DNA from 2 places in the Blautia sp. SC05B48 genome. Region 1 is predicted to be linked to the other one. Evidence: predicted binding sites of a transcription regulator. Region 1 holds the regulator's gene; the other holds the start of a gene.
The links. Region 1 encodes HrcA, which represses chaperone genes, less so after heat shock. Its sites were predicted from a motif close to TGTTAGCACTCNNNNNNNNNGAGTGCTAACA; they were not measured.
Positions count from the first base shown of each region.

Region 2: a site for HrcA is predicted at 14,117-14,147, ahead of groES (co-chaperone GroES). Genes of this name have one in related genera too.

Region 1 covers NZ_CP040518.1:2,466,233-2,481,446, reverse strand. The annotation lists gene ruvX (Holliday junction resolvase RuvX) at 1-408, opposite strand, end outside; gene EYS05_RS11410 (IreB family regulatory phosphoprotein) at 410-682, opposite strand; gene mtaB (tRNA (N(6)-L-threonylcarbamoyladenosine(37)-C(2))-methylthiotransferase MtaB) at 868-2,196, opposite strand; gene EYS05_RS11400 (HPr family phosphocarrier protein) at 2,330-2,566, shown strand; gene thiI (tRNA uracil 4-sulfurtransferase ThiI) at 2,732-3,913, opposite strand; gene EYS05_RS11390 (cysteine desulfurase family protein) at 3,938-5,092, opposite strand; gene EYS05_RS11385 (16S rRNA (uracil(1498)-N(3))-methyltransferase) at 5,096-5,839, opposite strand; gene prmA (50S ribosomal protein L11 methyltransferase) at 5,844-6,797, opposite strand; gene dnaJ (molecular chaperone DnaJ) at 6,956-8,146, opposite strand; gene dnaK (molecular chaperone DnaK) at 8,168-10,060, opposite strand; gene grpE (nucleotide exchange factor GrpE) at 10,114-10,749, opposite strand; gene hrcA (heat-inducible transcriptional repressor HrcA) at 10,768-11,811, opposite strand; gene EYS05_RS11355 (ABC transporter substrate-binding protein) at 11,988-13,241, opposite strand; gene EYS05_RS11350 (glycoside hydrolase family 172 protein) at 13,257-14,366, opposite strand; gene EYS05_RS11345 (carbohydrate ABC transporter permease) at 14,408-15,214, opposite strand, start outside.
Region 2 covers NZ_CP040518.1:3,188,828-3,204,041, reverse strand. The annotation lists gene EYS05_RS14905 (DUF3048 domain-containing protein) at 1-57, opposite strand, end outside; gene ybeY (rRNA maturation RNase YbeY) at 135-629, opposite strand; gene EYS05_RS14895 (PhoH family protein) at 626-1,651, opposite strand; gene EYS05_RS14890 (sporulation protein YqfD) at 1,644-2,849, opposite strand; gene EYS05_RS14885 (YabP/YqfC family sporulation protein) at 2,849-3,112, opposite strand; gene EYS05_RS14880 (DUF2284 domain-containing protein) at 3,197-3,742, opposite strand; gene EYS05_RS14875 (tRNA dihydrouridine synthase) at 3,739-4,701, opposite strand; gene EYS05_RS14870 (NYN domain-containing protein) at 4,698-5,489, opposite strand; gene EYS05_RS14865 (L-cysteine desulfidase family protein) at 5,534-6,754, opposite strand; gene EYS05_RS14860 (ABC transporter ATP-binding protein) at 6,832-7,809, opposite strand; gene EYS05_RS14855 (ABC transporter ATP-binding protein) at 7,806-8,765, opposite strand; gene EYS05_RS14850 (ABC transporter permease) at 8,781-9,614, opposite strand; gene EYS05_RS14845 (ABC transporter permease) at 9,628-10,578, opposite strand; gene EYS05_RS14840 (ABC transporter substrate-binding protein) at 10,678-12,249, opposite strand; gene EYS05_RS14835 (MATE family efflux transporter) at 12,472-13,806, opposite strand; gene groES (co-chaperone GroES) at 13,806-14,093, opposite strand; gene rlmH (23S rRNA (pseudouridine(1915)-N(3))-methyltransferase RlmH) at 14,209-14,688, opposite strand; gene EYS05_RS14820 (FtsK/SpoIIIE family DNA translocase) at 14,685-15,214, opposite strand, start outside.

The DNA of each region.
Region 1 (15,214 bases):
ATCCAGATATCCCTGCAGGATAAAGACTGCTGCTACCTGATCCAGATACTGTTTACGGTCTTCCTTATGCACACCGGTCTCCTCCAGAGTACGGTCTGCCGCCATGGTAGTCAGTCTCTCATCCCACATAACAACAGGCAGACCCGTACGTTTCTCCAGCATTTCCTTAAACTCCAGAGATTTCTCGGCCCGCTCTCCTACTGTATTGTTCATGTTTTTCGGGTATCCCAGAACGATCTCCGTAACCTGATACTCCGAAATGATCTCTTCAATACGTGCCAGAGTACGACGAAGCTTGTTTTCCTGCTTGCGCCATACGGTTTCCACACCTTGGGCTGTCAGGCCAAGGGGATCGCTCACTGCAACCCCAACGGTCTTCGAGCCATAGTCCAGTCCCAGTACTCTCATATTACCGTTCCCAGGACTTATTCTTGATATACTCGGTGAGAAGCTCCTCTACCAGCTCATCACGCTCCACCTTCATGATCATGCTTCTCGCACCCTTGTGGCTTGTGATGTAGGTCGGGTCTCCGGACATAATATATCCTACGATCTGATTCACCGGATTGTAGCCCTTCTCATCCATTGCATTGTACACCAGATCCAGGACTTCTTTTACCTGAAGCTCCTGATCCGGTTTTGTTCTGAAATACTGTGTATTTCCCAGATTATTCTCTGCCATTGTCTCTCACGTCCTTAAAATATATTCTTTTTTATTTTAATATAAATTTACATAAATTACAATCTTAAATTTAACGAGGATTGCGAATACAAACTGTCAACGTTACTGTTCACTCCGTTCTCAGTAACACGCTTCGCAAAATATCACCAGTGAACAAACAACCTTTCAACATACGATCCCGTTCTTCACTCCACGGCTTCACCGGTCATGATATGCTCTTCAAGAAAGCCTTCTGCCTTTACGATTACGATATCATTTACGCCATAAGCTTCCGATTTCGGTACAGCAGTTTTTATATACTCCCGGCTGTGTCCCAGATACCAGGTCCGTCCATCCTTTGTATACTCTTCCTCGATCAGTACCTCCAGGTTTTTGCCAAGCATGGATTTCTCATAATCCCCTGCATGACGATGATGCAACTCGATCATCTTCTCACTGCGGAAGGATTTCTCCGCCTCTGTCAGCTGTCCGTCCATGGCAGCCGCCTTTGTTCCCTGTCTTCTGGAATATTTGAAGATATGAGTCTCGTAAAAACGGATGCTGTCCACAAAATCATAGGATTTCCGGAATTCTTCCTCCGATTCCTGCGGAAAGCCTACGATCACATCCGTTGTCAGTGCCGGATTTCCATACACTTCTCTTAAAAGCTCACAGCGCTCTCTGTATTCCCCGCTTCTGTATCTGCGGTTCATCCTCTCCAGGGTCTCATCACAGCCACTCTGCAGGGAAAGATGGAAATGCGGGCATACCTTCGGCAGCGCCGCGATCCCTTCCGCAAATTCTCTTGTAACGATTCCCGGTTCCAGCGATCCCAGACGGATACGCCTGATCCCTTCGATCTCATGCACAGCACGGATCAGAGAAAGCAGTGTCTCTTTTTTCTCCTCCGGGAAATCCACTCCATAGGAGCTTAAATGGATTCCTGTAAGGACCACTTCCTTATACCCTTTTTCCGCAAGTGCACGGACCTCCTTCAGCACACTTTCAATATTCCGGCTTCTGACACGACCTCTTGCATAGGGAATGATACAGTACGTACAGAACTGATTGCATCCGTCCTGAACCTTGATATATGCCCTTACATGTTCTGCAGTACGATCAATGGAAAGTTCCTCATACTCTTTTGTCTGATTGATCTTGATCACATGGGAACCATGGCCCGGTTTATTTTCCGCATATTCGGCCAGTGCCTCCACAATATTGATCTTCTGGTTATTTCCTAGAACAAGATCAATGGCTTCGTCTTTTTCCAGTTTCTCGCCACCGGTCTGTACATAACAGCCCGTTGCCACCACGATCGCTTCCGGATTCATTTTTTTTGCTTTGTGGAGCATCTGTCTTGATTTTCTGTCTGCAATATTGGTTACTGTGCAGGTATTGATCACATAAATATCCGCTCCCGGCTCAAAAGGCACGATCTCATATCCCGCCTCCTCCAGAAGCTGCTGCATGGCCTCGATCTCATAGGCATTTACTTTGCAGCCCAGGTTGTGTAATGCAACTTTATTTCCCATTTTTCCTCACTTTTTTTACACTTTAACTAATTATTAAAACAATTTTTATCTCTTTTCACCTTGACTTTTTGGGTACTGACAGGTAAGATGAAAGCTGTAAAACAACAAAAATTTATCAAGGGAGGTTATTATAATGAAAACAGCTAAAATCTCACTGAATTCCATCGATAAGGTGAAAGCATTCGTAAACGAGATCAGCAAATTCGACTGCGATTTTGATTTAGTATCCGGAAGATATGTGATCGATGCAAAATCCATCATGGGTATCTTCAGCCTGGATCTTTCCAAGCCGATCGACCTCAACATCCATGCAGATGGCGCTGCTCTGGATAACGTAATGCAGATTATTTCCAAATATACAATCGACTAATCTATACTGTATATTTGAGAGGAACTGTATCGGATACAGTTCCTCTTTTTTCATGCTTTCAGAATCCTTCTGTTCTCAATGAACTCCCTTTTCCTGATATATCGGTAATTCCAGGGAACCTCTGCAGCGAGGTTCCCTGTTTGTTTTTTCTTATCTAAAAACGGATCACTGAATTTCAATGATCTCTGTGGTATTCAGAGCCGTTTCCATAAGCTCATCGATCTTCTCAGAAAGCTTCTGCTCAGAACGGCGGATCACCTTAAGATTCGGCTTTGTTACAGGATGTTTCGCTACAAAGATGGTACAGCAATCCTCAAACGGCTGAATAGAAGTCTCAAAGGTATCGATCTTTCTGGAAATACGGACGATCTCCTCTTTATCAAAGCCGATCACCGGACGATATACCGGAAGTGTGCAGACCTCATTTGTAGAAGCAAGGCTCTGTAAGGTCTGGCTTGCAACCTGTCCGATGCTCTCACCTGTGATAAGTCCGAGACAACGGTCTTTTTTAGCGAAATGCTCGGCAATACGCATCATATATCTTCTCATGATAATAGTAAGCTCATCATGAGGACACTGATCATAAATATAAAGCTGTATATCTGTAAAGTTAACTACATGGAGACGGATCGGTCCGCTGTATTTGGCTACCAGGCGGGCAAGATCCACTACCTTCTGTTTTGCGCGCTCACTGGTGTAGGGCGGTGCATGGAAATATACCGCATCGATCTTGACACCACGTTTTGCGATCATATAGCCGGCAACCGGACTGTCGATCCCACCGGAAAGAAGAAGCATGGCTTTTCCGTTTGTTCCGATGGGCATTCCGCCTGCGCCCGGAATGGTCTGGGAATATACGTAAATCTTGTCACGGATCTCAACAGAAAGATCCAGCTCCGGATGATGAACATCTACACTTGCCTCCGGGAACGCATCCAGGATACGTCCGCCAAGCTCAGCGCTGACTTCCATGGAGCTGATCGGATAGGATTTCTTTGCGCGGCGCGTCCAGACCTTGAAGCTTCCGTTAAAGTCCGGATGCCACTGCTTCATATAACCCACAACATCTTCGGCAAGCTTCTCAAAGCCCTGTTCTTCATAGATCATAACCGGGCAGATGCCTACAATACCGAATACATGCTGCAGCGCATCTACAGCCTCATCGTAATCATAATTCTCCGGGCAGAATACATAAACTCTTCCCTGCTCTTTTTTTACTTCAAAATCTCCCTCGATCTTGGAGAGTGCGATCTCCATCTGATGTACGAGAGCATCTTCAAAACGATAGCGGTTTTTTCCCTTAAGGGCAATTTCCGCATATTTGATCAGAAATGCATGTACTAACATAAAAATCCCTTTCTTCTGTATTCTCTATCGACGTGCATACCTGCGCAGCATCGGAATTGTTTTTCCCAGTGCTTCCAGGCAGTAATCTACCTCTTCAAAGGTATTTTCCTCACAGAAACTGATGCGGACGGTACTCTCCACATCCGCTCTTGAAAGTCCCATAGCTGTCAGTGTTGCACTCGGTTTTCTCTTATGACTGGAGCATGCACTTCCTGCGGAAATATATACTCCGAATTCTTCCAGTGTATGGAGCAGGACTTCGCTTCGGACTCCATGAAAAGTCACGCTCATGATGTGCGGTGCCCCTTCTCTTAAAGGCATTCCGTTGATGGTGATGTCTCCAAGCTTTGAAAGTCCCTCTGCCATCCGTTCTTTCAGGTCATAAAGGTGCTGTATTTTTTTATCAAAATCCGTATATACCATCTCTGCGGCAACGCCAAGGCCTGCGATTCCCGGTACATTGTCCGTTCCGGAACGCATGCCGTTCTGCTGTCCGCCTCCAAGGATCTGCGGCTGTACTCTTACTTTTTCGTTAATATAGAGAAAGCCTACGCCCTTTGGTCCATGGATCTTGTGGCTGCTCACGGAAAGAAGATCGATCCCCAGCTTTTTCGGATAGATACGATACTTTCCGAATGCCTGAATGGCATCTACATGAAAAAGTGCTTTCGGACTTTTTTCATGGACAAGCTTTCCGATCTCTTCTACCGGCATCACGGCTCCCACCTCATTGTTCACGTACATCACAGACACCAGAATGGTATCCAGACGAAGAGCCGCTTCCAGTGCATCCAGCTTTACAACGCCCTGATGATCCACAGGAAGAATAGTCACCTCATAGCCCTGTTCTTTCAGATAGGCAAAAGGCTGGGCCACTGCCGCGTGCTCCACTGCCGTTGTAATGATATGTTTTCCCATACGCTTGTTGGCTTCCACGCCGCCGATGATAGCAAGGTTATCCGATTCTGTTCCACCGGAGGTAAAAAGAATCTCTTTTTCATTCACTTTCAGTAATTTTGCAATGGTCTGGGCACTTCTGCGGACATAATTCTCCGCTTCCATTCCCTTTTTATGCATGGCAGAAGGATTTCCGAAATCTTCTGTCATGGTTTTGCAGACAATATCCTTTACTTCATCGAAGCATCTCGTTGTCGCGGAATTGTCAAAATATGCTTCCATAGTTTATTCATCCTCCAGTTGAAACATCAGAACAGAAAGTACTGCGAGTCCCGCAGTTTCTGTCCGTAAGATCCGGTGTCCCAGGGTGATGGGTTTCGCACCGGCTTCCATGGCATCTGCCACTTCCTGCTCTTCAAAACCACCCTCAGGGCCGATAAAGACACCGATGCTTTTTCCCGGTTCGATCGACCGGATCAGTTCTTTCGTCTCTTTCATTCCCTTTGCAAGCTCATAAGGGATCAATAGAACGTCCAGTTCTTTTGCATAGACAAGGGCTTCTTTAAAGGTCATCACAGAATGTACCTCCGGCACCAGCATACGCTTGGACTGTTTTGCCGCACTTTCTGCGATCTGCTGCCAGCGGGATACTTTTTTTTCTGCTTTTTTGTTATCCAGTTTTACCACGCAGCGTCTGGTTGAAACCGGAACTACGGAATATGCTCCAAGCTCTACTGCCTTCTGGATGATCAGCTCCATCTTATCAGCCTTCGGCAGTCCCTGAAAAAGATAAATACGGTTCTGCAGCTCATAATCCGGCTCCTGTACATAGAGGATATGAAGCAGGACTTCATCCTCCCCCGCGTTTTCGATCACACAGTGATATTCTTTTTCCTTATCGCTGATCCAGAGCTCCTCGTCTTTTTTCATGCGGAGCACATTGACAATATGATTGACATCATTTCCTGTGATACGGATCTCATGTCTGTCCCTGTCGATCTGATGAGGTTCCACAAAAAATCGCTGCATGAGATCAGTCCTTTCTTGCTGTCACAGATACCCACTCGCCCTGATGAGTCACCTCAACAAGCGTTAGTCCGGCATCTTTTACAGCCTTCACTACGACATCCTCCTTTACATCCAGGATGCCTGATGTAATGTAGTAAGCGCCTTTTTTCATCTGTGCAACGATCACCGGAGTCAGCGGTACCAGAACATCTGCCAGGATATTTGCAGTTACGATATCATATTTCTCATATCCGACCTGATTCTGAACTTCTTTGTCATCGATGATGTTTCCGATCATCATGTCAAAGGATTTCTCCTCGATCTGGTTGGCCTCCTTGTTCTCAGACACTGCCGGAACTGCACAGGGATCAAGATCTGTACCAACCACATGACCTGCACCAAGCTTCAGTGCAACGATTCCCAGGATTCCACTTCCGGTTCCCACATCAAGGATCTCCATTCCCGGCTTCACAAATTTCTTCAGCTGACGGATCACAAGCTGTGTGGTCTCATGCATTCCTGTACCAAAGGCAGTTCCCGGATCAATGTGGAGGATCATCTTGTCCTTATCTTCTGCCTTCACTTCTTCCCAGGACGGTACGATCAGAATGTCGTCTACATAGAACTGATGGAAGTACTGTTTCCAGTTATTGATCCAGTCCTTGTCCTCTGTCTGGGATTCTGTGATGGTTGCCTCTCCGATATCCACAAAGCTTCTCAGATCCTCCAGTGCAGCCTTCACATCTTTCAGGATTGCCTCGGTATCCGCATCCTCTTCCAGATAGAAGTTCAGATATGCGATCCCGTCATCTGCTGGTCCTTCCGGCATAATATCCACAAACATCTGTGCCTTATCCTCATCGGTCAGCGGCTGCTTGTCCTGGATCTCCACACCTTCAATCCCCACCTCGGCAAGTGTACAGATCACAATATCCTCTGCCTCTGTTTTTGTCTTAAGTGTAAAACGGTTCCATTTCATCTTTTATATCTCCTTATGCTGTATACACATTTACGGATTTTCATTCCAGTCTGTCGCCTGTTTTCTATTGTCCCGAAAACGGGCACTTCTTTTAATATACACGAATACAGAAAAAAAAGAAAGAGGCATTTTGTGCCTCTTTCCTGTTTTCACTTTATTTATTCCTCAAACATTTCCTTTACTTTCTCACGGAAACCTTTTTTCTTCTTTTCGGTTTTTTCGGAAGTCTCGGATGTGCTGTCCTCTGACGGACGGTTTCCACATGCCGCATCAAAAGCTTCCAGAGCTTTCTTTGCTTCCTCATTGAGATTTGTCGGAGTCTGGACTACCAGTGTTACATAGTGGTCACCACGAACGTTCTTGTTACGTAATGACGGAACACCTTTGCCCTTCAGGCGGATTCTTGTATCCGTCTGTGTTCCCGGTTTCACCTCATAGGAAACCTCACCGTCAACGGTATTAATACGCATCTCACCGCCAAGTGCAGCCTGTGCAAATGTGATCGGAGCTGTTGAAAAGATATTCATATCCTGTCTCTGGAAGATCGGATGACGGGCTACATTTACCTCAACCAGCAGATCTCCTCTCGGTCCGCCGTTGGTTCCCGGCTCACCTTTTTCACGGATACGGATACACTGACCATTATCAATACCGGCCGGTACAGATACCTGGATCTTCTTTCTGGAAGAGGTATATCCGGTTCCACGGCAGGCACTGCATTTGTCCTTGATCACCTTACCGGTTCCGTTACAATCCGGACAGGTCTGAACATTACGTACCATACCAAACATGGACTGCTGGGTGTAAACGATCTGGCCCTGGCCTTTACATTTCGGACAGGTGATCGGTGATGTTCCCGGTTTCGCTCCGGTTCCGTGACATGTGGTACACTCATCTTTGAGAACGATTTCCAGCTCTTTCTCGCATCCGAAAACCGCTTCCTCAAAAGTAATGTTCACACGTGCACGAAGGTTGGCACCCTTCATCGGTCCATTGTTGGCCCGTCTGGTTCTGCCTCCGCCGCCGAACAGGTCTCCGAAGATATCTCCGAAGATGTCTCCCATATCCGCACCGTTGAAGTCAAATCCACCAAAGCCGCCGGCACCGCCTCCGCCGCCGTTTTCAAATGCCGCATGACCAAACTGATCATACTGTCTTCTCTTGTCGGCATCACTTAAAACGGAGTAAGCCTCTGTCGCCTCTTTGAATTTCGCTTCAGCCTCTTTATCACCCGGATTTACATCCGGGTGATATTTCTTGGCCAGCTTACGATATGCTTTTTTTAATGTTGCGTCGTCGGCGTTTTTATCCACACCTAAGACTTCATAATAATCTCTTTTATCAGCCATTGTAATTATTTCCTACTTGTCTTAGACTTCCTTGTAATCAGCATCTACAACATCATCGCCGTATCCTGCTTCATTTCCGCCCTGAGCACCAGCGTTTCCGCCCATGTTGCCCATATCCGGTCCAGGACCAGCCTGACCCTGAGCTCCCTGAGTCTGCTCATACATCTTGGAGAACAGTTTCTGAGCGCTCTCCATCATCTTCTCCTGTGCAGCTTTGATATCTGCAACCTGAGAATCAGTAAGCTCCTGAGCATTTGCTGTCTGTGCAAGAAGATCTTTCAGTGCATTGAGGTCAGCCTCAACACTTGCTTTATCGTTTGCGTCAAGCTTGTCGCCAGCTTCTTTCAGTGCATTCTCAACCTGGAATACCATGGAGTCTGCATTGTTTCTTGTGTCGATCGCCTCTTTACGTTTCTTATCCTGAGCCTCGAACTCAGCTGCTTCTTTGACAGCTTTGTCGATATCGGAATCGGACATGTTAGAACCAGCTGTGATCGTGATGTGCTGCTCCTTACCTGTTCCAAGATCCTTAGCAGATACATTAACGATACCGTTGGCATCGATGTCAAATGTTACCTCGATCTGCGGAACACCACGACGTGCTGGCGGGATTCCATCCAGACGGAACTGGCCGAGGGATTTATTGTCTTTTGCGAACTGACGCTCACCCTGTACAACGTTGATATCTACAGCTGTCTGGTTGTCTGCTGCTGTGGAGAAGATCTGGCTCTTCTTTGTAGGAATTGTAGTATTTCTCTCGATCAGACGAGTTGCGATACCACCCATTGTCTCAATGGACAGAGACAGCGGAGTAACATCCAGAAGAAGGATATCACCGGCACCTGCATCACCTGCAAGTTTACCACCCTGTACAGAAGCACCAAGTGCAACACACTCATCCGGATTCAGGTTCTTGCTCGGCTCTTTGCCTGTTAACTGTCTTACCTTATCCTGTACTGCCGGGATACGGGAAGAACCACCAACCAGAAGTACCTGGCCAAGCTCGGAAGCTGTGATACCTGCATCAGACAGTGCACGACGAACCGGCTCAGCAGTCATCTCTACAAGGTCATGTGTCAGCTCATCAAATTTAGCTCTTGTAAGGTTCATATCGAAATGCTTCGGTCCCTCAGCAGTTGCTGTGATGAACGGAAGGTTGATGTTTGTTGTTGTTGCGGAAGAAAGCTCTTTCTTAGCTTTCTCAGCTGCCTCTTTCAGTCTCTGAAGAGCCATCTTGTCGTTGCTTAAGTCTACGCCCTCTGTTCTCTTGAACTCAGCAAGCATGTAATCTGTAACTTTCTTATCAAAGTCATCTCCACCAAGACGGTTATTACCAGCTGTGGAAAGAACCTCGATAACACCATCACCGATCTCAATCACGGATACATCGAATGTACCACCACCAAGGTCGTATACCATGATCTTCTGCTCTTTCTCATTGTCAAGGCCATATGCAAGAGCTGCTGCTGTAGGCTCGTTGATGATACGTTTTACATCAAGACCTGCGATCTTACCTGCATCTTTGGTAGCCTGACGCTGAGCATCGTTGAAGTAAGCCGGAACTGTGATAACTGCCTCTGTTACTTTCTCACCAAGATATGCCTCTGCATCCTTTTTCAGTTTCTGAAGGATCATTGCGGAGATCTCCTGTGGAGAATATTTCTTGTCATCGATGGTTACACGGTAATCGGTACCCATCTCTCTTTTGATAGAGGAGATCGTTCTGTCTGCATTTGTAACTGCCTGACGTTTTGCAGGCTCACCTACCAGACGCTCTCCTGTTTTTGTGAATGCTACAACGGATGGTGTTGTTCTTGCGCCTTCTGTATTTGCGATAACTGTCGGCTGTCCACCTTCCATTACGGCTACACAGCTGTTTGTTGTACCTAAGTCAATACCAATAATCTTTCCCATGATTTTTTCCTCCTGTTTTAGTCTGTATCTGTTAAAATAAAGTTTGTTGTCAGTTAGTTCGCAACCTTCACCATACTGTGGCGTACTACGAAATCCTTGTAGGTGTAACCCTTCTGGAATTCTTCCACCACGATGTTCTCTCCAACCTCTTCATCCTCCACATGCATCACTGCATTATGGAAATCCGGGTTGAATTCCTTTCCCACTGCTTCGATCGGCTTCACACCAAGCTCATCCAGTGTTGTGGTAAGCTGCTTGTAGATCATTTTCATTCCATCTGCAAAAGCATCGCCTTCCTGTGCCTGTGCAAGACCTCTTTCGAAGTTATCCACAACCGGCAGGATCTTTTCAACGATTTCTTTTGCTCCGATGATGTACATGCTGGATTTTTCTTTTTCCGTTCTTTTACGGAAATTATCAAATTCAGCCATGGTACGCTTCAGGCGATCGGTAAGTTCCTCCACCTTCTGCTCAGATTTATCTTTTTTCTTCTTTCCGAAGAAGGAAGTTTTTGATTTTTCTTCTTTTTTATCCTCTGAGGCAGCTTCTTCGCCTGGAGTATTATTTTCTTCCTCCGGCAGATCTTCTCCCTCCGGTGTCAGGTTTTCTTCTTCCTGATTTCCGTCAGTTACGGGGATTTCCTTCTCCGCTTCCTGCTCTTCGGATGTTTTCTTTGTTTCCTCCGACACTTTTTTTCTACCGCCTTTCTAAGTTTTCTTCTTTTTCAAAACGTCATCCAGATGATTCTTCAGTTCCTTCAGACTGTCCACTACATTCTCATAATCCATTCGTTTGGGACCGATGATCCCGATGGTTCCGTACATTCCGTCTCCCAGTTCATATCTGGCAGTTACAATGCTGCAGTCCTTCATGGTCTGGATTGGCATCTCATCACCGATGTAAACCTGAATTCCTGTATTCTCTCCATCTGACATCTGTTCTTTTACAAGATCGGCAAGTTCATGCTTCTCCTCAAATGCGGAGATCAGCTCCGTTGCCTTCTCTTTATCGGCAAGCTCCGGATACTTGAAAATGTTAGTTGCACCTGAAGTATAGATCTCCATATCTTCCTCTTCCACATGAATGGTGGCTGCCACTGCATCCAGAACCGTTGCCACCACACCGCTGTGGCTGCCTGCCTGTTCCTTCAGTCTGGCGATCATCCCAAGGTTGATATCCTGGATCGGGATCCCATTGAGATTGGTGTTAAGAAGAAGATTCAGTTTCAGGATCGTCTGGTCGTCCATTTCCTCATCCAGATTGATGATCTGGTTCCGGACTGTGTTGTTGTCACTGACAACCACTGCCACAAGCTGAAGCTCGCTCATCCTCGACAGCTGGATGAACTTGACCTTGTTGCCGCTGTACTGCGGAACGGAAACCATGGTAGCATAGTTGGTATTGGAAGCAAGAACCTTCGCAACCTTCTTAAGCACCTTATCCATCTTATCTGTCTTCTCAATGATCAGATCTCGCAGCTCTGCGACCTCCGCTTCCTTCTCCTTCATCAACTCATTGACGTAAAGTCTGTAGCCCTTATCTGAAGGAATCCTTCCTGCTGAGGTATGAGGCTGGACGATATAGCCCATATCTGTCAGGTCTGACATTTCATTTCGGATCGTTGCGGAACTGACATTGAGATCCGCATACTTGGAAATGGTCCTGGAACCAACCGGTTCTCCGGTTTCCATATAGGTCTTGATGATTGCTTTTAAGATTTTTTGCTTGCGCTCATTCAACACCTCTTCCATGAATCCATCTCCTTTCCTTTTTATTCTTTCCTGACGGATGTTGATTCTTTTTTTACATCTGTTAGCACTCATTTTAGTGGAGTGCTAACATCTACAGTCTTTAAGATATCACCATGTAAAATATTTGTCAATATGTTTTGAAAAAAAGTTCTTATTTTTTCAAAACAAAAAAAGCATCAGTACGATGCTTTTTTGTAATACTGGTCTATGCAGTTCTGTGCCCCGGCAAAAAATTCCGCTTCTGTTTTCTGTCCCAGCATATATTTCTGAAATTCCGTTCCCATGGACGAAACGGCTTCTATGGAATCGGCACACAGTGGTCTTGCTTTCAGCTTATAATCTTTCAGATATTGCCGGATCATTTCAATGCCATCCAGATCAAAATTCTTATCCTCGATCACATCCAGTCTTGCCGGACACATTTTTGTCAGCTGTCCGTAATTTTTACTGGCCTCATATCCGGACACATACTGAAGGAACTTCAGAGCTGCTTCTTTATGATCAGAATTTTTATTCAGTACATACTGCCAGGTTGCGATATTGGTCACCTTCTCGTCAAATTCCGGAAATGGTGCCATATGGATCTTATCTTTTCCATACACGCCTGCATTCTGAAAAGTACTCAACACACCGGTATACATAAACATACATCCATACTGGCCGTTTATAAATTTTTCATTCAGCTGGTCATGCTGGTCGATCAGATTCTCCTCTGATATCATCCCTGTATCCAGCATTCGCTTCATATATTCTGCCGCTTCTCTTGTTTTCGGATCCGTCCAGTCTGTATAATCTCCTCCGAAAAAATCGACATACTCGCTGATACTATTATATATGTAAGAAATCTCCCATGCATCCCCATATGCATATTTTCCCGTATTCTGAAGCTTTTTCTGAAGGATCTCAAGATCACTGAGACAGGAGAGTCTGTCCAGACCAGCCTGATCCAGCAATTCCTGGTTCACCCAGAATGCCATGATATCCATCCTGAACGGTACCGAAAAAATATGTCCGTCTGACATGCATATTTCTTTCAGGTATTCCTGCAGAAAATTCGCCGCTGTCTCCTCTGTCATAACCGTATCTTCCAACGGAAGAAGAAATCCCTTATGTTTAAATTCGGATATCATCTCATCATTTACTGTGATCAGATCAACAGAATCATCTCCTGATGTCAGAAGAGTTGCTATTTTGGCCTGGCGATTGTCCGCATTGGCCGGACATTTTTCAATATGGATCTTTATTCCAAGATCTTTTTCCGCCTGGCTGATAAAAGAATCAAAGCCTTCTGTGCCTGCATCCACATGAAGGATCGTCAGTTCCTGTCTGTTCTCCGGCACAATATCAGATGCAGCCTCCTTCTTCTGGACTCCACATCCTGTCACTGCCAGAGCCAGGGCAAATACCCCGCAAAATACCTGTTTTTTCAATCTCTACCACCCTTTTTATCTGGGCCATCTATCCTCTTTTGACATCAACGGCTGGAACGGTGCATGAGGAAGTGTCTGATACCAGTACGCTACACTTGCCACATCATCCTGTCGTTCAAACAGGCCACGGTATCCGACGCCTATCTGCTGAATCGTAACGCGAAGATCCTCTTCAAAGCAGATCGGATCCTGTAAATGCCATCTGTAAAAGCCTCTCATTGGCGGGCAGTCATCATTATGATAAAAATTGTGGATCAGCTCGTCATGGGCAGAATAATACGGATATCCCAGATACGGCGTGTTATAATTCTGTTCCACGGTTTTTCCATCCACCTGTTTGGCAAAGCTCCAGGAACCACCAAAGTAATCTTCCGTTCCTGTTCCACAGATGGTCGGATACTCCTCATCTCCGTCAATATAAAACTTCATTTCTCCCTCGCCCCACCAGTAACGTTCCAGTGTGGTAAGTGCCATGTAGGTTCCTATATAATGGCCTTTTCCTTTTACTCCATCCAAAATTGTATAATCTTTTGTTTTTTCTGTCAACCGTTCCCTTCTCCACTGCGCATGGAAATAAGCAATATCGTCCGGAAGCTCATCATAGAGACAGTAATCTACCTGATAAAAGAAAGCCGGGATTTTATTTGCATGCTGGTTTTCCAGTGTGATCTTTGCTTTCTTCTTAAACGGCATCGGGAAATAGCAGTTAAAGCCCCTGTTTGGAACAACAGCCACCGGAACAGAATTTACAAAACATTCCCTTCCGAATCCGCAGCAGAAGAAATCACCCAGAGGACTTTCCACGGAAGGAGTTTCCTCGTCATCCCAGTACATACGGATCACAAGATCTCTCAGTACAAAGCAATCTGCCTCTGTAGTCTTGTTATCAACGGTGATCCAGATATGATTGATCTGTCCCGGTCCTTCCATTTCTGCCAGAGTTACCACAGTTCCCGGCTCAATATCCCTGAGACACGGGCTTCCTTTTCTGGACGGTCCCAGATGACTTGCAGCCATACCGCCTCTGCCTTTTTCTCCATGAGGATTTTCTGCGTTGATCGCACGGCTTTTTCCATGCTTTGCAAGTGCGATCCCTCCCAGTCCGCCTGTAAATGCCTGATACATATCTGTTTTCTCCTCTCTTTTGGAAATTAAAAATATTATATTTACGCTTTTACTCCACCTGCCATGATACCATCCATGATCTGTTTCTCAAAAACAGCTACAAAGATAATGATCGGAAGAAGGATGATCCATCCCATGGCGCTGACCAGATCCCACGGAACTCCATACATGTTGTCACGTAACGGAAGCTGTACGATGGAAACAGAAAGTACCTGAATACCATTTGAATAAAACAACGGTGTGAAAAAGTTATTCAGACAGGTAATAAAGTTGATAATGCAAACCGTAGCGATTGCCGGCTTCATCAGCGGCAGAACGATCGTAAACAGTCTCTGTGAAAAAGATGCGCCGTCAATAGCAGCTGCCTCCTCCAGTGAGATCGGGATCTCACCGACAAAGTTTCTGAGGATCAGAACCGTAAACGGTATAACGGTACTGATATAAAGAAGGATAAGTCCCGGATATGTATCATACAGCTTTACCTTCTGCATAAACTCATACAGCGGGCGGGCTGTGACAACCTCAGGGATCAGCATGGTAGCCAGAACAAACGCAAATGCAACAGAAACTCCCTTTGAGTTAAATCTTGAGAAGCCATAGGCAGCCATTGCACACAGCACGGTACTGATCACAAGTGTAATGCCTACGATCAGAACTGTATTTCCGATCTTTGAAAGCAGTCCTACATTCTGTATCAGAAATTTATAGCTTTCCAGTGTGGGATGATCCGGAAGATAATCGATCGGTGTTTTAAACAGTTCTCCTGACGGTGTGATCGAAGAAATAAAGATCCAGTAAACCGGGAACAGGATCAGAAAAGCCACAACTGCAAACAGAACCCATCTTCC
Region 2 (15,214 bases), 720 kb from region 1:
AATGCAGATGCATGCAGCTGTGATACCTGCCAGTATACCTGTCTTTTTCATTCTCATATATTACCTCCTTTTCTTAAAGCGGAAAAGCTTTCCGCTTAGCTTTTCTGTGGGACAGCACGTGATCATTCGCTGTATTAGCGGTTGATCCCCAGTTCCTTCAGTGCTGCTGCCTGCTTGGCTTCCATGACCTTTGCCTCATCCTCTGTCATATGATCATAGCCCAGAAGATGCAGCATACTATGTGCCACCAGGAAACAGAATTCCCTCGTCACACTATGTCCGTATTCCTCTGCCTGGGCAAAAACCTTAGGCACGGAGATCATGATATCTCCAAGAAGGAGTTCATCACTGTCCAGATCAAAGTAGGACTCATCCTCTTCCACAACGGAATAATCCGCCGGTGTCTCAAAGGGGATCATAGGAAATGACAGCACATCTGTAGGAGCCTGGATATTCCGGAATTCCGTATTTACCCTCTTAATCTCCTCGTTATCTGTCAGGACAAGATTGACCTGTCCGTCATAGGGGCATTTCTCCATTTCAAGAACCTTGTCCGCAACCTGGGATGCAAGGGCAGCATAGTCAATGCCTAACTCCTGATCTGTCTCATATTCGATATTTATGGTCATCTTCTGTACTCCTTATTTTTCACAGCATACCTGTCATCCTTCCTGGATTTGGCAGGCTTCTGTTTTTTTTCATAATCGTCATAGGCCTGCACGATCTGCTGTACAAGTGGATGACGTACAACATCCTTGCTGGTCAGCTGACAGAATCCGATGTCATCGATCTTCTTCAGCACCTTCATCGCCACATCCAGACCGGACGTGGCGTCCCTGGGAAGGTCCTTCTGGGATGCATCGCCTGTGATGATCACCTTGGAACCGAAGCCGATCCTGGTCAGGAACATCTTCATCTGGGCAGGTGTGGTATTCTGCGCCTCATCCAGGATGATAAAGGCATTATCCAGTGTACGCCCTCTCATATAGGCAAGAGGGGCAACCTCGATGAGCCCCTTCTCCATGTTTTTGGCAAAGCTGTCTGCCCCCATGATCTGATACAGTGCGTCATAAAGAGGACGCAGATAGGGATCGACCTTGCTCTGGAGATCGCCGGGAAGGAATCCCAGCTTCTCTCCTGCCTCAATTGCCGGTCTGGTAAGAATGATCCTGGAAACCTCCTCATTGCGAAAAGCAGTTACTGCCATGGCCATGGCAAGATAGGTTTTGCCGGTTCCGGCAGGTCCCACACCGAATACGATCATCTTCTTACGGATCTGTTCCACATAGTCCTTCTGTCCGAGGGTCTTGGGTTTGATCGGCCTGCCCTGTATGGTATTACAGATAAAATCCTTGTCGATCTCCTCCATCACGGATCCAATCTTCTCCATAGCAAGGGAAAGTGCGTAATTCACATTCTGCTGTGTGATGGTATTGCCTCTGCCCGCAAGTGTGTTCAGTTCCTCCACGATTGCCCTGGCCTGTGTGGCTCCCTCCTGGCTTCCCAGGATCTTAAGAGAACCGTCACGGAAGATCATGGTTACGTTCAGAGTACGTTCGATCAGCTTCAGATGCTCGTCAAACTGTCCGAAAATATTCGCCTGGCGGTCTGCCGGCACATCCACATATAATTCGATAATGCTGCTAGCCATCCTCTGGTGTCCTTTCTTTTGGCTGCGTCTTTTTTTCTGTGGGGGCTTCTCTTCCGGTCCTTTCAATGACGGTAAGAGTGCCTCTGCTGACGCAGTCCTGGTGATTTATTTCTATTTTAACATTATTTTCAGATATTTGAACCCCTTTTTCTATTAATTTTTCTTCATAATCATAAAGCCTCTGTATGGCCTGTTTTTTGGCGGCATCCTCTGTCAGTCTTTCTTTTCGGAGCTCAAACCTGTTGGTAGTGATGATCCCCAGGGAAAAAGGAACCTGAAAGATCCCGGTACTGAAAAGAGATTCCCGGCAGATAAGACGATCTTCATTTTGCTGCAGAGGAGAAGAAAGGTCCAGGAAACTGCTTCCAAGCTGAAAAAAAATCGTTGTTTTATTTTTACCGGGCCATACCTTTTTCTCTATGTCCAACGGAAAGGTATCGTAATAGGCAATGGAATGACAGACGTAAATATCCGCATCTGCCTGAACATACTCATAGCGGATGACCTCCTGGCTGTCATCTGTGATATCCACGATCCCGGAAACCAGTTCCTGGCCTTTTTTTATTTCATCCCCGGCTCTGACAAGAGGAGTTCCCTGCCGTGTGACCATGGAATCGATCACTCCGTCCAGAGTCGAAAACAGACTGCAGGATTTATCTTCCGGCTCTGCTTTTTCTCCGGCAGTTCCCTCCCGGATCTCAAAACGCAGGCCCGTTCCCGAAAATCCGGCAGACACCCAGGTGATCTCCGGAAATTCTCTTCGCAGGGAAGCTGCAAGTGCACTGCAGCTGATCTTCTTTCTGGATACTCCGAAACAGACCCCCTGCTCTTTCAGAAAGCTCATCAGCTGGGGAGTGGGATTTAAAATATTTCCCCGGATCTCAACGTTCCACACTCTGCCTGACAGAAAAAAAAGGAGGCAGAAAACTGCCAGAAACCCTGCAGGGATCATTTTTCTTCTTTTACAGAAAAGCAGAAAAAACAAAGGCCCTCTTTTTTTCAGGATGTGGATATGTACCCCTGTTTTTCTCCGCAGTGGCGAGATCTGCAGAAAATCCGCTACCTTCATAGTCAGCTGAAGCTCCGTCTCACCGGTACGGATGATCCTTTTCAGATCCATTTCCCTGCCTCTGCACAGATTCACAAACCGCTGGCACTGCTGCCCCTTAACAGAAACCCGCACAAAACCTGGGATCATTACTTATTTCCCTCCTCCAGCGTAATGCTTTCGATCTGCCCGCGGATACATAGTTCAAGGGTTGTGTAGCAGGGGATCACAAGGTTTTTCCCACGGATCACAAGTCTGCCGGAAGGTGTCAGTATCAGGATCTCCTCCCTTGTATAGCTCTGGATATTCCGGTAATTTTCGATCACTGCCCGGCGTTTTCCCGTAAGTATCACCTGCACCTCCCGAAATGCCGGTTCCCCGGGAAGCTCCAGAAAAGCTGACATTTTTCTCATTAAAAAAATCCTCCGGCTTTTATCATTAATCTATGCCGGAGGATTTCTTCTTATGTATCTTTCGCTGTATCTGCTTTTTGTCTTTTATCTGCGGATCAGCACCATAGAAAACCAGAGAATGGTATTTCCACCCAGATTGTATTCCATAGCTTCCTTTTCTACGATCTCACTGACTACCACGCCATAGCTTTCCAGACATGGATGCATATGCTCCGGAAAACGGCATGGTTTTCCGTCCAGATAGGCACAGCGTTCACAGAAGTCACAGGATTCCGTGGAAAGCGTAAAGGTCTCATAGCCCTCTCCCTCCAGAAAATCACGTACCTTCTCTGTAAGCGCTTCGTGTTCCATTCTTGTGGAAAGCATCTCCTTCATGTTCATGATATCCGATACCTCCGCAACGCTGGAAAAGAAAACTGCTCTCGGATAGCTCCGGATCTTCTTTTCGCATTCTGACAGCTCTCCCACTGCCGGAGGACAGGCCCATGTGCTCCCATAACGTTCACATTCCTGTTTACAGATCGTACGCACACGTGACTGTACTTTAATATCCCCTGTATCCAGCACACGATACTCAAAAATGGGATACTGGGAAATAAATTCATCAAATTTTTCTTTTATACTGTTCATACCTTTAAGATCTCCTGTTCTCCAAAAAGGCTCATAACTGCTGCCTCATAGTCACCAAAATGCTGGGATTTTTTGATCTTTTTCAGATATCTGGCATAATTGGTAAAGCCCGGTGCCATATAACTCCACAATTCCTTCATGCGAAAAAGTACATTTCGTTCTCCTGAAAGATGTTCCTGATAATCCCGGTAAAGACGGTCATGAAACTGACGCAGCTTTTTCCGGTATTCTTCCCGGTGATCCTCTCCGTCTTCTTTTTGCATAATGGCATCCAGAAGATAGGGCCTTGCGATCAGGCCTCTTCCGTACATGACGCTGTCTGCATCCGGAAATTTCTCCCGGATTTCCTGATAAGCCTCCACTGAAAAAATATCCCCGTTATATCCCAAAGGAACCTTCAGCTTTTCCCTTGCCTCCTCATACAGTCCATATCTGGGAATCCCCTTATAATGATCCTTCAGAAGGCGTGGATGGATGATCAGCTCCTTCAGCGGATATCTGCCGTAGATCTCAAGAAGCCGTTCCCAGTCTTCCTCATAATCCGTTCCCACTCTCGTTTTTATGGAGATCTCCATACCGGTCTTTTCGAAGATCTCATCCAGAAAACGTTCCAGCTTATCCGGCTCGCCCAGGAAACCGGCACCCTTTCCCTTGGCTGTGACAGTTCCCGAGGGGCATCCCAGATTGAGATTTACTTCCCTGTGTCCGTATTCATCCCGGAAGATATGCGCTGTTTTCACAAAATCCTCCGCATTGTTGGTCAGGATCTGGGGAATCACCGGAAGATCTCCGTTGGTTTCCGGTGATACCTCTTTGATCTCCTTGCTGCTGAGACGTTTATTGGGCTTGGCAGTGATGAAGGGAGTAAAGTATTTATCCATGGGATAAAAATAGTCATGATATGCATTCCGATAGACCCAGTTGGTTACGCCCTCCATAGGTGCCAGATAATTCTTCATTGTTTATCCTCCTTCATGCGGAAATAGATCTGCTTTCTCCCTCCGCTTCCCGTGGGGATCCTGCCTGTTTCATAATTTCCCAGAGATTTGATAAAGGGGGTCAGCTTGGAATATCCGTAATTACGCACATCAAAATCCGGAAGTCGTTTCCCAAGCTGGTCACCCAGCTGTCCGGAGGAAAGCCATCCCTCTTCGTCAGAAAATTTCTCGATGATAGCATTAATGGCCTTGCGTACCCGCTTGAGGTCTTTGTTCTTCCTGGAGCCGGAGCTGCTCTGTTTGCTGCTGTTTCCGGATTTTTTAGCTTCTGCTGCAGTAGCCATATCTTCCTTCTTCTCTTCCTCCTGCTGGTTGCGGTAGAGAAGATCCAGATATTTAAACTGGTTGCATGCGGAAATAAACGGCTTCGGCGTCTTCTCCTCACCCATACCCAGGACCAGCATTCCGGATTCCCGGAGCCTTGCTGCCAGACGGGTGAAATCACTGTCCGAAGAAACAATGCAATATCCATCCACATTTCCGGAATACAGAATATCCATGGCATCAATGATCATCGCCGAATCGGTGGCGTTTTTTCCGGTGGTATAGCTGTATTGCTGGATAGGAATGATGGAATCCTCCAGAAGAACCTTTTTCCAGGAGGAAAGCCGTGCACTGGTCCAGTCTCCATAGATCCGTTTGTAGGTGGCTATGCCGATGTTTGCCACTTCATCCACGATGATCTTGATGTATTTGTCTGATACATTATCTGCATCGATCAGTATTGCAATTCTTAATTCATTGTCCATAAATCCAACCTTTTCTGTTTAATCTGTGCCATCTCCGATGCGGATCAATGCTCCAACATGATCTTGAGGATCTCTCTGTCTGTTTCCTTCATACCGTCTTTTCCGATCTGTCCCACACAGCTGATGGTCTCTGCGGTTTCTTCCTGGAGAATTCCTGTATAAGGCGCATAAGACTGCCCGTTCATGGCAAGATGATGCGCCAGGAAGGCTGCGTCAAGACAGGCTGCGATCTTGGCAGCACAGGAGATCTTGGCCCCATCACAGATGATTCCCGGAATATTGGCAAGGGTATTCTCGATCGTTTTTTTGATCAGGGAAATATCTCCGCCTACCATATAGGTAATGGCGGCTCCGGCTGCACAGGAGGCCGATACCGCCCCGCAGAAGGCAGACAGCTTCCCTATATATTGCTTCTGATAGACTGTGAGGAGATTGGAAAACACCAGGGCCCTGTAGAGGCTGTAATCCGGCAGCTCCATCTCTCTTGCATAGACGATCAGCGGAACAGAGCATGCAATTCCCTGATTTCCGCTTCCGGAATTAATGACAACCGGCATATCACAGCCACCCATACGTGCCTCGGAAGCTGCTGCAGTAAGACTTCTCATTCTGGTGAGCATATCATGAGAATAGTTTTCACGGATCACGCGCCCGATACCCAGGCCGTATTTTCCGGTCATTCCCTCATGAGCAATGGCCATATTGCTTCTGATCTGCGCATCCAGAAGTTCCTTTACATCGGAAAGCTCTACGGTATCCGCAAATTCCCGAATATCCTCCAGATTTAACAGGCCTCGGTCCGTCTCTTCCTTTTCTTCCACAGCTTTGTCTGCATCAAGGAGGATTTCCCCGTTTTTGCTGATCCTGGTCACGTTGATATGGTCGTATTTGATCTCCAGGCTGACGGTATCTTCACCGGCATACATTTCGATGATAATGTGAAGGACCACCGGCGTATCCAGAAGCTCTACCTTACAGATATCTGCCTCCAGAAGTTCCCGGCAGCGTGCCCTACCCTTTTCATCGACTTTGGAAAGAACCTCCATATCCAGAGAAGCATCTCCTGCTACCGCCCCAAGGATCACACCTGCAGGAATTCCCTTTAATCCCCCGGAATTGGGGATGATCACACAACGCACATTTTTGATGATATTTCCGGAACATTTTGCTACGATACGCTCCGGCTCTTTTCCAAGGATCTCTCTTGCTCTTGCCGCACCATAGGCCAGGGCAATAGGTTCTGTACATCCCATAGCCGGGATCATCTCCTCACGGAGGATCGCCAGATAGTTTTTATATATATTTATGTCCACTTTTTTATTTACCTTCCCGTATTTTATGATTATTTCTTTTCCTGATATTTATGACATGCTACCATATGTCCCGGCTCCACCTGACGAAGTGCCGGGGTTTCCTGTCTGCAGCGTTCCTCACACCACGGACAGCGGTTATGGAAGCGGCAGCCCCCGATAGATCTGGACTGTACTCCGGTATCCGTAACGATCTGATCCAGAGTTTTGACTCTTGGGTCCGGAACCGGAATCGAGGAGATCAGCATTTTTGTATAAGGATGCAGCGGATTGGAATAGAGCTTATCTGCATCTGCGATCTCCATGAGATTTCCAAGATAAAGCACCCCGATCTCATCACAGATCTTCTGGACCACCTGCAGCTGATGGCTGATGAACAGATAGGTCAGCCCGTACTTTTCCTGAAGATCCTGAAGCATCTGAACGATCTGGGCCTGCAGGGAAACATCCAGCGCAGAAATGGGCTCATCGCAGACTACAAATTCCGGCTGTACGGAAAGTGCTCTTGCAATGGAAATCCTCTGACGCTGTCCGCCGGAGAACTCATGAGGATACTTCAGAAGATCCTGCTCTTTGAGGCCAACCACGCGGATCAGTTCTTTTGCACGCTCTTTGCGTTCTTTCTGCGTGTACATTTTATGGATCGCCATAGGCTCGCAGATGATATCCTGCACTGTATGGCTTGGGTCCAGAGAGGAATAGGGATCCTGAAAAACGGACTGCATTTTTTTGCGGTATGGAAGCAGTTCTTTTTCCCCCATGGCTCCGATCTCTGTTCCTTCATAAAAAATCTCACCGCCTGTGGGTTTATGATAACGTAGAATTGCCTTTCCGATGGTAGATTTTCCGCTTCCGGATTCTCCTACCAGACCGAAGGTTTTTCCCTTTTCAATAGAAAAGCTTACCTGATCCACAGCCTTCAGTATGCCCGGCTTAAAGGACAGAAGCTTCGGAGATTTCTGTTTAAAATATACTTTCAGATCTTTTACTTCAATTAAGGGCTTGCTCATCTCTTCTCCTCCCTTCTGTGACAGAATATCCTGTGTCCCTCTGAAGCCTCATAATATTTCGGAAGACAGGCTTCACACGTTTTGTCCGCATATTTACAGCGATTGAGGAAGGGACACAGATCACCGTTTCCATCCGAAAGATCTCTCTCCAGAAACTGTTCAAAAGTACCTCCCACCCGCGGCATGCTTGCGATCAGTGCCTGTGTATAGGGATGTCCCGGATGAAGAAAAATTTCCTCTACGGTTCCCTCTTCCACCACGTAGCCACCACACATAACAGCTACCCGCTTACAGGTCTGCGCCACGACGCCCAGATCGTGGGTGATCAGGATGATGCTCATATTGTTCTTTTTTTGAAGCTCCAGAAGAAGATGAAGGATCTGCGCCTGGATCGTAACGTCCAGAGCTGTGGTCGGCTCATCGGCGATCAGGACCTTCGGATCACTGCTCATGGCCATGGCGATCATCACACGCTGGCGCATACCGCCGGAAAGCTCGTGGGGATAGCTGTTCATAGCCTTTTCCGGGTCTGTGATGCCTACGGCTGTGAGAAGCTCCAGCACCCGGGCCTTTGCTTCTTTTTTGTTCATGTTGGTATGGCGTCGGATCAGCTCTACCATCTTATTGCCAACAGTGTAAACCGGATTCAGTGCGGAAAGCGAATCCTGAAAGATCATGGCGATCTCACCACCGCGGATCTCACGGAGCTCTGCTTCATTTTTCTTCAGGATATCTTCTCCCCGGAACAGGATCTCACCGCCCATGATCTTACAGTTGGATGGTCCGAGACGGAGAATGGATTTGGTGGTCACACTTTTTCCGCTTCCGGACTCTCCTACGATCCCGAAAAAATCCCCCTCACCGATGGCAAAGCCAGCACCTTTTACTGCCTGTGTCTCTCCAAGGTCTGTAAAGAAAGACACCTTCAGATCTTTTACTTCCAGTAATTTTTCCATATGTAAATGTCCTCCTTACTTGGGCTCGAATACTTTTCTTAATACTTCTCCCAGATAATTGAAGCTGACGACAGTGATCAGGATCAGGATTCCGGGGAAAATAGCCAGATACGGTGCCTGCTGGATATAGCGCTGTGCATTGCTCAGCATACTTCCCCAGGAAGCCGTAGGCGGTTGGATACCCAAGCCGAAAAAGCTCAGTGCAGATTCCATCAGGATGGCATTGGCAATGTTCATGGTTGCAGCCACGATAATGGTAGGCATGATGTTAGGCAGGATATGGTGTACAATGGTGGAGAATTTCTTCTGTCCGGAGATCTTTGCATAGATGACATACTCTCTCTCGTTCAGGGAAATAGTCTCGCCACGGACGATCCTGGCAATGTTCATCCAGGTCAGAAAGCCGATGATCAGGACAATGTTCTGAAGTCCCGGTTTCAGGAAGGCATTCATAACGATCATGATCAGGAATGTCGGAAGGCTCATCAATGCATCCACCAGACGCATCAGCACCGCATCCACCGTTCCTCCCACAAAACCGCTGATGGAACCGATGACCACGCCAAGGGCTGTAGAAAGCACCATGGAAAGGAAGCCCACCAGAAGGGATGCTCTTCCTCCGTAAATACAGCGAGCCAGATAATCCCGTCCCATATCATCCGTACCGAAAAGATGCGCCATGGAAGGAGCATTCAGTCTCTCTGTGGCGCTGATGGCATTAGGATCTACCGGGTACAGAAAGGCAAAAATGGAGATCAGTGCCAGCAGGATGATAGCTGCTGCACCTACCACTGCAAGTTTATTTGTCTTAAAACCAAGTTTGATATTTTTCCAGATATTTTCTCTCATGTTCCTTCACCTCCTAACATCCTGCTTTCCGGATCCTCGGATCAAAGACAGCATACAGAATATCTGCCAGAAGATTTCCGAGCACCACAAGAAGCGCGGTGAACATGGTAATTCCCATGATCAGGGGATAATCATACTGCATGACGGCAGTAACTGCCAGCTGACCGATTCCCGGCCATGCAAAAACCTGCTCGGTGATAATGGCACCGGATACCAGGGACTGCAGGCTCATTCCGAGAACTGTGATCATAGGAAGCATGGCATTTTTCAGTACATGCCGGAAAAGGATTCCAGACTCTTTCATTCCGTAAACCCTCTGCACCATAACATAATCGGAGGACATTTCCGTAATGGTACTGCTTCTTAAATACCGGATGTACTGTGACGCATTTGCAAAGGTCAGAACTGCACAGGGCATGACCATATGCAGGATCAGATCTCCAAAGGAACGGTTTCCGTCTGAATGCATACCGATACTTGGCAGGATATGTAAATGCACACTGAGGAGATAGATCAGCATGATACCGAACCAGAAAGTAGGAATGGAGATACCTACATAACAAAACATACTGGTAATCTTATCCAGAACACCATTCTTATTCTTTCCGGAATACAGGCCCAGTACAATGGCAATGAGAAAACCAAGCAGCATGCTGGTTCCCATGAGGATCACGGTTGCGGGAAGCCTCTCCAGCATCTGTGTCAGGACCGGACGGTTATTCATCAGAGAATTTCCGAAATTCCCGTGAAGGATCCTTCCCAGCCACAGAAAGTACTGCTCATAGAGAGGCTTTGTAAGTCCCAGGCTTTCTCTCAGGTTCTGGATATATTCTTCACTCATATTTGGTTCCACATAAGTCAGAACAGGATCTCCGGGCGCTGCTTTTGTCAGTGCAAAGCAGAGAACAGAGACAATAAACAGTGTCAGAATACACTGTATCAGTCGGTTTACGATCTTCTTCAAAATGTACCTCCTTTATTTTCCCCGAAAACAGGAAATCGGCTGGCGCAAAAAACGCGTCAGCCTCTTTCTGTTTCCGGTATTCATCCGCTATAAAATTATTTATTTCTCCAATGTGTAGATCTTGGAATAATCATAATAAATAGTTTTTAACAGACATTCATCAAAGCCCCCGAAATCTTTACTTACCGCATAGAAACCATTGGAATAAGCGATCGGATAGATATACATGTTATCATTGATCGTATTCTGGATCTCTTTATAAATCTCACCACGTTTTGTCTCATCTGCAGTGCTGTTGCCATCTTCCCACAATGCATCCAGATCTGTATCCTTGATCCTGGAATAGTTGGAACGGCTGTCGGAAGAACTCATGTCTGCGTAAAGGCTCGGCTCTTCTCCCAGAGTATAGAAGCTCAGTACCAGATCATAATCTGTGCACTCCGGATCCTTTGTCTTATTCTTGAAGGTAGACTCATCTGTAGGAAGAAGATTGATGGTGATTCCTACATTTGCAAGGGCAGACTGTACATACAGAGCCTCACTCTCCATTGTCTTATCTGTGGAGATATACATCAGGTTCAGAGAAAGATTTGTCTTTCCTGCTTCGGAAAGGAGCTCCTGTGCTTTAGCCGGATCATTGTCGTAGGTGTTGTCCGGTTTTGTATAGTAGAGTGTATCCGGTGTAAAAATAGAATCCGCAGGCTCTGCATAGTCCTCGGAAATGAAAGCAAACTGGCAGAACTCCTCTTTATTCAGTGCGTATGCGATTGCCTGACGTACCTTTACATCCTGAAGATCTTTGTTCAGCTCATTCATGAACATGGCGTTGACACGTCCGGAATTATAGGTATTGATGTTTACGTTATCGTAAGCACTGACGGTATCGTAATCATCTGCACTGATCAGACGTGCATCCAGATCTCCGCTTGCAAGTGCCGCATTGGCGGAACTGGAATCCTTTACGATCTTGAAGGTGATGGAATCCAGATTTACATCATCAAAATAGTCGTCGAATTTTGTTACTTTATAATACTCTCCGGATTTGTATTCCTCGAACTTAAAAGGACCATTTCCCACCGGTTCATTGTTGAGATCACTTTCTCCGATATTCTCCACGCCGTCATAAATATGCTTCGGAATACAGTAAACCTGGCTCAGTCCGCCAAGAAAGCCTGCGGAAGATGATCCAAGGGAAAGCTTGACTGTAAGGTCATCAACCTTCTCTGCCTCTACCGCCTTATCATTAACGTATCCGTAAGAAGAGTACGGAACATTCTGCTTCTCATCTACCAGCACCTGCATGGTAAATACCACATCATCGGCTGTGATCGGCTGACCGTCATGCCATTTCAGTCCGTCTTTCAGCTTCAGTGTGAATTCGCTGGCATCATCATTGGCTGTTACACTTTCGCAAAGTCCGTTTCCGTAATACATCTCTCCGTTCACGATCTCAAAAAACGGGCTGTACAGTGCCTGCATCATATCGAAGCTTGTCTGATCCACAACATAAAGCGGATTGATGTTCTGCGGATCTGCTGTTTCTGCAATGGTAATATTTCCACCTTCCGCCTTGGTTCCTTCTGTTTCTGCTGCAAAAACAGTCATTCCTGACATGACAGTTGTTCCTGCCACTGCAACTGCCAGAAGCGCTGCCAGTACTTTTTTTCTCATTTCCTGTTCCTCCTGTGTTTCAGTGAGTATTCCTCTTTTCCTACCAGTTTAATATGATATATGCAAGATAATACTATACCATATTACCTTTGTCAAGCTGTCCCTGGCTCTTCAGAGATTTTTTTACTGCATTTCGCTAAAGCTTGTATTTATTCTACATACAGATCACACAGGCGTCAAGATAAATTTTCTGTATCTTTCCTCTGATCTATATATATTTCCTTAATTCGTCATATTTTTGATCCAGTGTCCGTAATTGCACTTCAAAAATGCAGGCACGCATTTAAAGATCTGATCTGCATTCAGGCAACATACCACTATTGCCGGAGATGCATTGACCACAAATGCCATAAACATGGACAGGGGAATCACGATCCCCCAGGTACTGATCAGATCCACTTTCATGGAATAGGCGATGCTTCCGCTTCCCCGGATAATACCACCGTTTGTCGGCATCTGATAGGACATCCCTACCATTACCACACTTAAAATAATAAGAAAAGTATTGGCCATCTCTCTCGTTTCCGGCGAAAGCTGATACAGGCTCAGCACCGGGATCCGGATAAAGAAAAGAAGGATACCACAGATGAGTCCCATGACTACAAATAATTTCTGAAGCTTTTTGGAATAAACCTTCGCGAGTTCCAGGTTCCCGGAACCGATGGTTTTTCCCATGGTAACTGATGCAGCGGAGGCGGCTCCCACAGCAGCGGATTTCACCATCAAAAACAGATTGGAGGCTGCACTGTTGGCAGCAATGGCTGCTGCTGTCATATGTCCCAGGATTGCTGTCTGAAGAGCCGTATTCACGCCCCAGAGTCCCTGGAGCACCAGCAATGGACATACCACCTTATAATATTTCCGGCCGAACCTTAGGTCTGAATGCAGATAATCCCGGATACAAATGCCGATCCAGCTCTGTTTTTTGCGGATATAGATGATCAGAACACAGATCTCCGCAATACGGGCAGTCAGTGTTCCCACAGCAGCTCCTGCGGCTCCCATCCTGGGTGCACCAAAATGTCCGTAGATCAGGATCCAGTTTATGCTGCAGTTGATCACAAGAGTCATTACCGAAAGCCCGAAGGCAACCCCTGCAATTTCCACACAACGCAGTGTAGCAAGCAGGATCTGCGTCACCGCAAAGAAAAAGTAAGTAAACCGGATGATCGCCAGATAGGAACGGCCGGCTTCAATAATTGTCTGGTCTGTTGTAAAAAGCCCCAGCAGCTGTGTTGGAAAAAGGCTGGCCAGGATAAACAGCACAAAGGCAATAAAAAGGCCTGTGCGCATGGCCCAGGCACTGATCTTTCTTACCGGTTCTGTCTCTTTCTTTCCCCAGTACTGACTTCCGAATATGACAAGTCCGTCTCCCAGCGCCATAAGCAGCTGCTGAAAGACGAACTGTACCTGGTTTACGGTGGTCACACCGGATAATGCAGTTTCGCTGAAGGCTCCAAGCATAATGTTGTCAGCAAGATTGACACTTAAGGTCACTACATTCTGCAACACCAGCATGGAGCATAATTTCAGAAAATTACGATAAAAATTCTTCATCAGTCTTTTACGATGGCAATGATATCATCTGCGTTGATCACCAGATATTTCTCACCCTCATATTTGATCTCAGTTCCTGTGTATTTTCCGTAGATCACACGGTCACCTGGCTTTACCTGCACTGGTACTTCTTTACCGTCTACGACCTTACCGCCACCTACTGCGATAACCTCTGCCTGCTGGGTTTTCTCTCTGGAGCTGTCCGGAAGCACGATGCCGGATGCGGTTTTGTCTTCTGTCTCAAAATATTTTACGATAACTCTGTCTGCAACTGGTTTTAATGCCATGTTCATTTCCTTCTTTCTGTGATTATTAGCACTCTTGAGTTTCGAGTGCTACTCTTTTCTTATCATACTACATATCCGAAAATTGTCAAGATATTTGCGGATATGCAGTATGATATTATTTATGATAGGGCTCTCCGCTGATGATACGATAGCTGCGGTAGATCTGTTCCAGAAAGATCACACGCATCAGCTGATGAGGAAATGTCATTTTCGAAAAGCTTAAAGCATAGTCTGATCTCTTCAGTACTTCTTTTCCAAGACCGATAGAGCCGCCGATCACAAACTGGATATGGCTGGTCCCACGTATCCCCAGTTCGTTGATCTTCCGTGCGAAGTTCTCAGAGGTCAGCTGTTCGCCTCCGATCTCCAGAGTGATCACAAACGCATCGTCCCGGATATATTTGAGAAGACGCTCCCCTTCCTTGTTCCGAATGGCATCTTCTACTGTTTCGCTGGCATTATCCGGTGTTTTTTCGTCGGACACTTCTATGATCTCCAACTTGCAGTAACGCCCGAGGCGCTTGGAATACTCCGCAATGGCATCCCGCAGATATTTTTCCTTGATCTTCCCTACTGTCAGGATACTTATTTTCATCCGCCGTTCTCCTCCAGATAATTCTCAAATTCTTCTGCTGACATCAAAACCTTCCTTGGCTTGGTTCCTTCCTCCGGGCCTACCACTCCTGCGTCACAAAGCTGATCCATGATCCTTGCCGCACGGTTAAATCCAATCTTGAACATACGCTGGAGCATACCGATGGAGGCCTTTTCCTTCTCAATGATAAATTTACCGGCTTCTGTAAAATAGACATCTCTGTCACCGCCGCCGGCTCCTCCCGGGACACCGGCTGTATTGACCTGCTTCTCGATGGAGGTATCATAAACAGCACCCTGGTTTTTGTCAGAAACATATTCTACGACTGCACTGACCTCCTCATCTGAAACAAAAGCACCCTGCAGTCTGGCCGGCTTCTGATACCCCTGAGGATAAAACAGCATATCGCCCTTGCCAAGAAGCTTCTCGGCACCGTTCATATCTAGGATCGTCCTGGAATCCACACCGGAAGATACGGAAAATGCGATCCTGGACGGCATATTGGCCTTGATCAGGCCTGTGATGA